One region of the Arthrobacter sp. ERGS1:01 genome, then DNA from elsewhere that is predicted to be linked to it. Evidence: riboswitches for the same ligand, from Rfam matches in the RefSeq annotation. Region 1 holds a riboswitch; the other holds the start of a gene.
The links. Region 1 has a riboswitch for S-adenosylmethionine ahead of AL755_RS06790 (bifunctional o-acetylhomoserine/o-acetylserine sulfhydrylase). Riboswitches for the same ligand answer to the same signal wherever they lie in the genome.

Region 1 (4,544 bases):
TGCCCAGCAATGCCGACGTCGAAAATCGCATTATTGCCACGATCGCCGGGGAGCTGGGCGTGCGTGCCGCTCAGGTCCGTGCCGCGATCGGCCTGCTCGACGACGGCGCCAGCGTGCCGTTCATCGCCCGGTACCGCAAGGAAATGACCGGCACGCTCGATGACGCCCAGTTGCGCGACCTCGAGGAACGGTTGCGCTACTTGCGCGAACTCGAGGCCCGGCGCCGGACCGTGCTGGAAACCATCCACGGACTCGGCAAACTCACCGCCTCGCTGCGGGCCGCCGTCGAGGGCGCCGCCACGAAATCCGACCTTGAGGACCTGTACCTGCCGTACAAATCCACGCGCAAGACCAAGGCCGACGCCGCCCGTGAAGCCGGGCTGGAACCGCTCCTTGATTCGTTGCTGGCCAACCCCGCCCTGGCCCCGGCCGTCGCCGCCGACGGATACCTGAACCCGGAGCACGCCGTGGCCTCGGCCGACGACGCGCTGGCCGGTGCCCGCGCCATCCTGATCGAGCGGGCCGGGCAGGACGCCGTCCTCGTCGGGGAGTTGCGCGAACGGCTGTGGAAAACGGGCCGGCTGCGCTCCGCCGTCAAAACCGGAAAGGACGCGGCCGGGGAAAAGTTCAAGGACTACTTTGACTTTGCCCAGCCTCCCCACACGCTGCCCAGCCACCGGATCCTGGCACTGCTGCGCGGCGAGAAGGAAGGCGTGCTGTCCCTGGACCTCGCCGAGGCGGACGTCCGCGACGCCGACGCGGCGGCCCGGGCCCGCGCCGGCTACGAAAACGCCGTGGCGCACTCGCTCGGCATTGCCGAATCCGGCCGGTCTGCCGACACCTGGCTCATGACCGGTGCCCGGCTGGCCTGGCGCACCCGCATCCTGACCCGGCTGTCCGTGGACCTGCGCGTGCGCCTGTTCCAGGCCGCCGAGGAGGAATCCGTGCGCGTCTTTGCCGCCAACCTGCGCGACGTGCTGCTGGCAGCACCCGCCGGAAACCGGGCCACACTGGGCCTTGACCCGGGCCTGCGCACGGGCGTGAAGGTGGCCGTGGTGGACGGTACCGGACAGGTCACCGCCACCGACACCATCTACCCGCACGCCCCCGCCCGCCGCTGGAATGAATCCCTGGCCACGCTCGTGGAACTGGCCCGCAGGCACAAGGTGGAGCTCGTGGCCATCGGCAACGGCACGGCCAGCCGGGAGACCGACAAACTGGCCGCCGAACTCCTGGCCGAGCTCAAGCGCCTCGATCCGTCCGTGCCGGTGGCCAAGTTGGTGGTCTCCGAGGCGGGCGCCTCCGTCTACTCGGCGTCGGCGCTTGCCGGTGCCGAACTGCCCGGCATGGACGTTTCGCTGCGCGGCGCCGTCTCCATTGCCCGCCGCCTCCAGGACCCGCTCGCAGAACTCGTCAAGATCGATCCGAAGTCGATCGGCGTGGGCCAGTACCAGCACGACCTCACCCCGGCCAAGCTGGAACGCTCCCTTGACGCCGTCGTCGAGGACTGCGTGAACGCCGTGGGCGTGGACCTGAACACTGCGTCGCCGGCGCTGCTGGCCAGGGTGGCCGGCGTCGGGCCGTTGCTGAGCGAAAACATCGTGGCGCACCGCAACGAACACGGCCCGTTCGGCAAGCGCCGCGAACTGCTCAAGGTGGCCCGACTGGGTCCCAAGGCGTACGAGCAATGCGCCGGCTTCCTGCGCATCACCGGGGGAGCGGAGCCGCTGGATGCCTCCAGTGTCCACCCCGAGGCGTACGGGGTGGCCCGGAAGATCCTCGCCGCCGCGGGGGCCGCGCCGGCCGAAATCTCCGGCGGCGTGGGCGCCGTGGCCGGCCTGAACCCGGCCGACTTCGTGGACGGCTCATTCGGCCTGCCCACCGTCAAGGACATCGTGGCCGAGCTGCAAAAGCCCGGCCGGGACCCGCGCCCCCGCTTCGAAACGGCGTCATTCACCGACGGCATCGAGAAAATCACCGACCTGCGCCCCGGCATGATCCTGGAGGGCACCGTCTCCAACGTGGCCGCCTTTGGCGCGTTCGTGGACATCGGCGTGCACCAGGACGGTCTGGTCCACGTCTCAGCCATGAGCAACAACTTCGTCTCCGACCCGCACTCCGTGGTCAAGTCCGGCCAGGTGGTGCGCGTGAAGGTCCTGGAGGTGGAGCCCGAGCGCAAGCGCATCTCCCTCACCCTGCGCCTGGATGACGAGGCCGCAAGCCCCGGGAACGACGCCGGCTCCCGAGCCCCGGGACGCAAGCCGGGGAAGCCCGTGGAGGAGCCGCGCGAAGGCCGGCGACCCGGACAAGACCGGTCTCGACAAGACCGGTCTCGACAAGCCCGACCGGCAGGCGGACAGTCGCGAACTCCGCAGGCGGCACCCGCACCGGCCAACACGGCCATGGCCGAGGCGCTGCGCCGCGCGGGACTGGGAAAGAAGGGCTAGGCGTCTATCGAGGGGGAAATGGCGCATCTTCGGCTGGAAGTTCGACATTTTCCCCTCTTGGACTGCATTTTCAAGCACTTCTTCGGCAGAAGTCATAAAGCCGTCACAATCTTGCACGGGCGGCGGGGTATCTCCCACACTGGAAACAGGTCATGAGTGTCAGCGACAAGCCCCGGCTCGCTGACCGGCAACCCTCCACCGCGGTGGGGTGCCCCGGGTGAAGACCTGGCACTGGGCCGTCCGGCCGCAGTGCAAGCGCGGGCCGCAGCGACAGCAGGCCCACCCGTCGATGACCGACGCATGGTGGGCCTTGTCATTGCCGGCCTCTAGTGTGAAGGAATCTTCCCATGAACAATGCCTGGTCCTTTGAAACCCGCCAGATCCATGTAGGCCAGGAGCCCGATGCCGCCACCGGTGCGCGGGCCCTGCCGATCTACCAGACCTCATCCTTCGTGTTCCCGTCGGCCGAAAGCGCCGCCGCACGCTTCGCCCTGGCCGAGCTGGAACCCATCTACACCCGCATCGGCAACCCCACGCAGGACGCCGTGGAACAGCGGATCGCCAGCCTCGAAGGCGGTGTGGCCGCCCTGCTGCTGTCCTCCGGCCAGGCCGCCACCACGTTCGCCATCCTGAACCTGGCCCAGGCCGGGGACCACATCGTCTCCAGCCCCAGCATCTACGGCGGCACCTACAACCTGCTGGCGCACAGCCTCAAGCGTCTGGGCATCGAGGTCACGTTCGTCGCCGACCCCGACAACCTGGACGAATGGCGCGCCGCCGTCCGCCCCAACACCAAGGCATTCTTCGGCGAAGTGGTCTCCAACCCGCGCCAGGACGTGCTGGACCTGGAAAACATCAGCGCGATCGCCCACGAGGCCGGCGTGCCGCTGCTCGTGGACAACACCCTGGCCACCCCGTACCTGATCCGCCCGCTGGAATGGGGCGCGGACATCGTCATCCACTCCGCCACCAAGTACCTGGGCGGCCACGGCAGCGCGATTGCCGGCGTGATCGTCGACGGCGGCAAGTTCGACTTCGCGGCCGATCCGGAGAAGTTCCCCGGCTTCAACACCCCCGACGTGACTTACAACGGCCTGGTCTACGCCCGTGACCTTGGCGTCGGCAGCGCGCTGGGCGCCAACCTCGCCTACATCCTCAAGGCCCGCGTTCAGCTCCTGCGTGACCTCGGCTCCGCCGTCGCCCCCTTCAACGCGTTCCTGATCGCCCAGGGCATCGAGACGCTGAGCCTGCGCGTGGACCGCCACGTCAGCAACGCCGTCGCCGTCGCCACCTGGCTGGAGGAAAACGAGAACGTCGAGGCCGTGGCCTACGCCGGGATCCCGTCCAGCCCGTGGTTTGAGCGCGGCCGCAAGTACGGCCCCAAGGGCACCGGCGCCGTCATCGCCTTCGACATCAAGGGCGGTGCCGAGGCCGGCAAGCGCTTCGTGGACGGCCTGGAACTGCACTCGCACGTTGCCAACATCGGCGACGTCCGCTCGCTGGTGATCCACCCGGCATCCACCACGCACGCCCAGCTGTCCCCGGAGGAGCAGCTCGCAGCAGGTGTCCGCCCGGGCCTGGTGCGCCTGTCCGTGGGCCTCGAAGGCATCGAGGACATCCTGGCCGACCTCGAAGCCGGGTTCCGCGCAGCAAAATCGGCGTGACCCCCGTGGGCCTGACAGCAGCGGAGCGGGACGTGTTTTCCCCAGACATTGAAACAGGCGGCCCCGAACCGGTAGGTGAGGAATTCTCGGCCGCCGTGGGCCAGGGTGGCGGCGTGCTGCGCTCGGTAGGCATCGGCGCGCTGCCACTGGAAGCCGGGGGGGTGCTGCCCCAGGTCACCATGGCCTTTGAATGCTGGGGCACCCTGAACGCGGCCGGCAACAACGCCGTGCTCATCCAGCACGCACTCACCGGAAGCACCCACGTCAGTCGCGGGGACTCCGAGGAGGACGGCTGGTGGGAAGGCCTGGTGGGCCCGGGCTCGGTCATCGACACCGAAAAGTACTTCGTGGTGGCCGCCAACATGCTTGGCGGCTGCTACGGCACCACCGGTCCGTCCAGCATTGCCGACGACGGCGCCCCCTACGGCTCCCG
Region 2 (4,544 bases), 2.0 Mb from region 1:
GGGCGCCCGCTTCACCAACGGCCTGCACCTTGAGCACGTGGGCAAGCCCGTGCCAAGCCTTGACCACATCGCCATGACAGTGGAGGTGCTGCGCTCCCTCGGCGTCAGCGTGGACGATTCCGTCCCCAACCACTGGCGCGTGGCACCGGGCCCCATCAGTTCCTTCGACCGGATCATGGAACAGGACCTCTCCAACGCCGGCCCGTTCCTGGCCGCCGCGCTGGCCACCAGGGGCACCGTCCGGGTCCGCAACTGGCCCGAAAACACCACCCAGGTGGGTGCCAAGTGGGTGGAAATCCTGACCCGCTTTGGCGCATCCGCAACCCTGGCCGACGGCGTCCTGACCGTCACGGGCGGGCCCGAGATCCTCGGCGTCGAACTGGCCGACACCAGCGAACTCGCCCCCACGGTCGCCGCCCTGTGCGCGCTGGCCACCGGGCCGTCCACGCTGAGCGGCATCGCCCACCTGCGCGGCCACGAAACCGACCGGCTCGCCGCACTCGTGGCGGAGATCAACGCCCTGGGCGGCAACGCCGTCGAAACCGCGGACGGGCTCGTCATCACTCCCGCTCCCCTGCGGGGCGAGCTGTTCCACAGCTATGAGGACCACCGCATGGCCACGGCCGGGGCAATCATCGGCCTGGCCGTGCCCGGCGTCGAGGTCGAGGACATTGCCACGACCGCCAAGACCATGCCCGAATTCCCGCAGATGTGGGCCGCCCTGGTGACCCAAACCGCCGCCGGGACACTGCCGGCAGAGATCGCGGCCGGGAACTAAGGTGGCACGCGACTACAGCAACTGGGACGAATCCGACGTCCGGGTCCGGGCCAACAAAAAAGGCAGCCGGCCACGCACCAAGGACCGCCCCGCGCACGACGACGCCGTCATCGGCCGGATCATCACGGTGGACCGCGGCCGGTACACCGCGATTGTCGATGAGGACCTGCCCACGGAACGGATCCTCATTGCAGCACGCGCCCGCGAACTGCGCCGCTCCCCCGTGGTGGCCGGCGACTTCGTAGCCCTGGTCGGCGACACCACCGGCAACCCCGACACGTTGGCACGGCTGGTGCGGGTGGAGACGCGCCGCACACTGCTGCGCCGCAGTGCCGACGACACCGATCCCATCGAGCGGGTTGTGGTGGCCAACGCCGACCAATTGGTCATCGTGGTGGCCGCCGCCAACCCCGAACCGCGCACGGGCTTCATCGACCGCGCCCTGGTGGCCGCCTATGACTCCGGGATCGCCCCGATCCTGCTGATCACCAAGGCCGACATCAAGGATCCGGCCGAGCTGCTGGCCAACTACGAACACCTGGACATGACCGTGGTCATCAGCCGCACGGCCTCCCTGGGCGCGGCCGACGCTGCGTCCGCCATCGACGCCCGCAGCAACGACGGCGACTCCGCCCTCCTGGCCGGCGGCGCCGTCGAACAGCTCCGCGAATACCTTGACGGCAAGGTCAGCGTGCTGGTGGGCCATTCCGGCGTCGGAAAGTCCACCATGGTCAACGCACTGACCGGGTCCCAGCGGGCCACCGGCGGCGTTAACGCCGTCACGGGCCGCGGCCGGCACACCTCCTCCTCGGCCCTGGCGCTGCGGCTCCAGGACGGCGAACCGCGCTCGTGGATCATCGACACTCCCGGCATCCGCTCCTTTGGCCTGGCCCACGTGGACGCCGACCGGATCCTGCAGGCCTTCCCCGACCTTCAACCGGGCACCGACGACTGCGAACGCGGCTGCAAGCACGATTCCGCGGCCGTCAACTGCGGCCTGGACCCGTGGGTGGCCGACGGCCACGCCGGCGACGCGGGCCCGGCGCGGCTGGCGTCACTGCGCCGACTTCTGGGCACCAGCGACCGCACCGAGGGCCGCGCGGAGGCCAAGGAACTCGGCACGATCGACTAGTCTGCGGCGGGGTGCTCCCGGCAATCCGCACTATTCGCCCAACTACCGATAGCGTGTTGCATATGACGACCCCACCCCAGACGTACAACGACGACCTCCGCCTGGCCCACGTCCTGGCCGACACCGTCGATTCGCTGACGATGTCCCGCTTCAAGGCCCTGGATTTGAAGATTGAGACCAAGCCGGACCTGACGCCGGTGACGGATGCGGACAAGGCCGCCGAGGAGTCGATTCGCAGCCAGCTTTCCCGGGTCCGCCCCCGGGATGCCGTGCTGGGTGAGGAGTTTGGCAGCAGCGGCCACGGCTCGCGCCGCTGGATCATCGACCCGATCGACGGCACCAAGAACTTTGTGCGCGGCGTGCCCGTCTGGGCCACCCTGATCGCCCTGGTGGATGAGGGACGCCCCGTGGTCGGCGTCGTCAGCGCCCCCGCCCTGGGCAAGCGCTGGTGGGCGGCCGAGGGCACGGGCGCCTACATGGGCAAGTCGCTGGCCGCGGCCACCCGCATCCGGGTCTCCAACGTCTCCGAACTTTCCGACGCCTCGCTCTCCTACTCCTCGCTGACGGGCTGGGCCGAGCGCGGAAACCGCGACGATTTCCTGCGCCTGACCGACGACGTGTGGCGCACCCGCGCTTATGGCGATTTTTGGTCGTACTGCATGGTGGCCGAGGGTGCCGTGGACATTGCCTGCGAGCCCGAACTGAACTTGTACGACATGGCCGCCCTGGTGCCGATCGTCACCGAGGCCGGCGGCCGCTTCACCTCGCTCGACGGCGTGGACGGCCCCTTTGGCGGCAACGCCCTGGCCACGAACTCCATCCTGCACACGGATGTGCTGCGCCGCCTGAACCCGGGCTGGGACGACCTCCTCTAGGGGATGACATGGCACGGCCGGGTTAACTCCGGCCGTGCCGTTAAGCAACGTAATAAATATGGCGGAGGCGGCGAATCGGCTAGCCTTTTTTGCATAGGTCACGAGTGCCAGCGCTAAACCCCGGTTTGCTGGCCGGCAACCCTCCTTTCGCGGCGGGGTGCCCCGGGTGACGACCTGGCCAGGCCGGAGCGGTCATGGCAAGCGCGGATTTCCCATCCGGCGCCTTCGTCGGCGCCGCACGTGAAGTCCTTCCTTTAAGGAAGCCTCATGAGTTCTGCCATTCTTGAAAAAGCCCCCGTCGCCGCCGAACCCCTGCTGCCCGTGGTGGGCAGCGAGCTGGCCGCGCCGTTGATTCACGGCGGGCACGTCCGGTACGCCAACCTTGACTATGCCGCCTCGGCGCCGGCCGTGGAGGACGTTGCCGCCCATCTCTCCGAGGTGCTCCCGTATTACGCCAGCGTCCACCGCGGCGCGGGCTTCGCCTCCCAGGTCAGCACCTCCGTCTACGAAAACGCCCGGCACATCGTGGCCGGTTTTGTGGGCGCCCGGGCCGATGACACCGTCATCTTCACCCGCAACACCACCGATTCGCTGAACCTGCTGGCCGGCTGCGTGCAGTCGCTGCTTGCCGGCAACGGCTTCACGGAAGGCGTCTCCAACGCCCACGGCGAGGTCCTGTACCTGGACATCGAACACCACGCCAACCTGCTGCCATGGCAGGGCCTGCCGCACCGCTCGGTGGTGGCCGGGCAGAGCCTTGCCTCGACGCTGTCCCGTGTGGAGACACAACTGCGGGCCGGAAACGTGGTGCTGCTGGCCGTGACCGGCGCATCCAATGTGACGGGTGAGGTTCTCCCCGTTGCCGAGCTTGCCGCCCTGGCCCATCAGTACGGCGCCCGCATCGTGGTCGACGCCGCCCAACTCGCCCCGCACCGGCGCATCGACATGGCCCGCGACGGGATCGACTTCCTGGCGTTCTCCGGCCACAAGCTCTACGCCCCGTTCGGCTCCGGCGTGCTGGTGGGCCGGCCCGACTGGCTCGACGCCGGCACCCCGCACCTGGCCGGCGGCGGCGCCGTGAAGGACGTCCGGCTGGAATCCGTGCGCTGGACCGAGGGCCCGGCCCGCCACGAGGCCGGCTCCCCCAACGTCCTGGGTGCCGCCACCCTGGCCCGGGCCGCCCAGGTGCTGGCCGGGCTCGACGCCGACGAATGGCACGCCCACGAACAGCAGTTGCGCTCCCACCTGGTGGCGGGACTGTCCGAGACCGACGGCGTCACGGTGCATCACCTGTTCAGCGACGCCGACACCTACCCTAACGCCGGCAGCATCGGCGTCGTGAACTTCTCGGTGGAGGGCTACGACGCCGGACTCGTGGCAGCCTATTTGTCGGCCGAACACGGCGTGGGCGTGCGGGACGGCAAGTTCTGCGCCCACCCCCTGCTGCGCCGCCTGGGCCTGCCGTCGGGCTCCTTGCGGGCCAGCTTTGGCGTGGGTTCCCGGCTCGAGGACGCGGACAGGCTGATCGCCGGGATCCGGACGCTCCTGGCGGACGGCCTGGGCTGGGACTACGTGGTGGACGCCGGCCGCTGGGTGCCCGCCAACGATTCGCGCAGCTACCCGGCCTGGGCGCCCAACACCCCCGGCACGGCGGGCGCCGCCCCCTGCACCACCGACTGACCGCCAGACCGTTGAGGGGGGGCATCTCCCCTCAACGGTCTGCACCCGGCCACCCGGGATAAAGTTGGAGCTGCGAAAC

Region 2: linked by a shared signal. The riboswitch ahead of AL755_RS16145 (aminotransferase class V-fold PLP-dependent enzyme) and the one ahead of AL755_RS06790 (bifunctional o-acetylhomoserine/o-acetylserine sulfhydrylase) in region 1 are both predicted to bind S-adenosylmethionine.

The regions. Positions count from the first base shown of each region.
Region 1 is NZ_CP012479.1:655,644-660,187, forward strand. Features, by position in the region: gene AL755_RS06785 (Tex family protein) at 1-2,447, shown strand, start outside; SAM riboswitch class IV at 2,596-2,711, shown strand; gene AL755_RS06790 (bifunctional o-acetylhomoserine/o-acetylserine sulfhydrylase) at 2,795-4,111, shown strand; gene metX (homoserine O-acetyltransferase MetX) at 4,207-4,544, shown strand, end outside.
Region 2 is NZ_CP012479.1:2,688,931-2,693,474, forward strand. Features, by position in the region: gene aroA (3-phosphoshikimate 1-carboxyvinyltransferase) at 1-778, shown strand, start outside; gene rsgA (ribosome small subunit-dependent GTPase A) at 780-1,910, shown strand; gene hisN (histidinol-phosphatase) at 1,973-2,785, shown strand; SAM riboswitch class IV at 2,882-2,995, shown strand; gene AL755_RS16145 (aminotransferase class V-fold PLP-dependent enzyme) at 3,053-4,465, shown strand.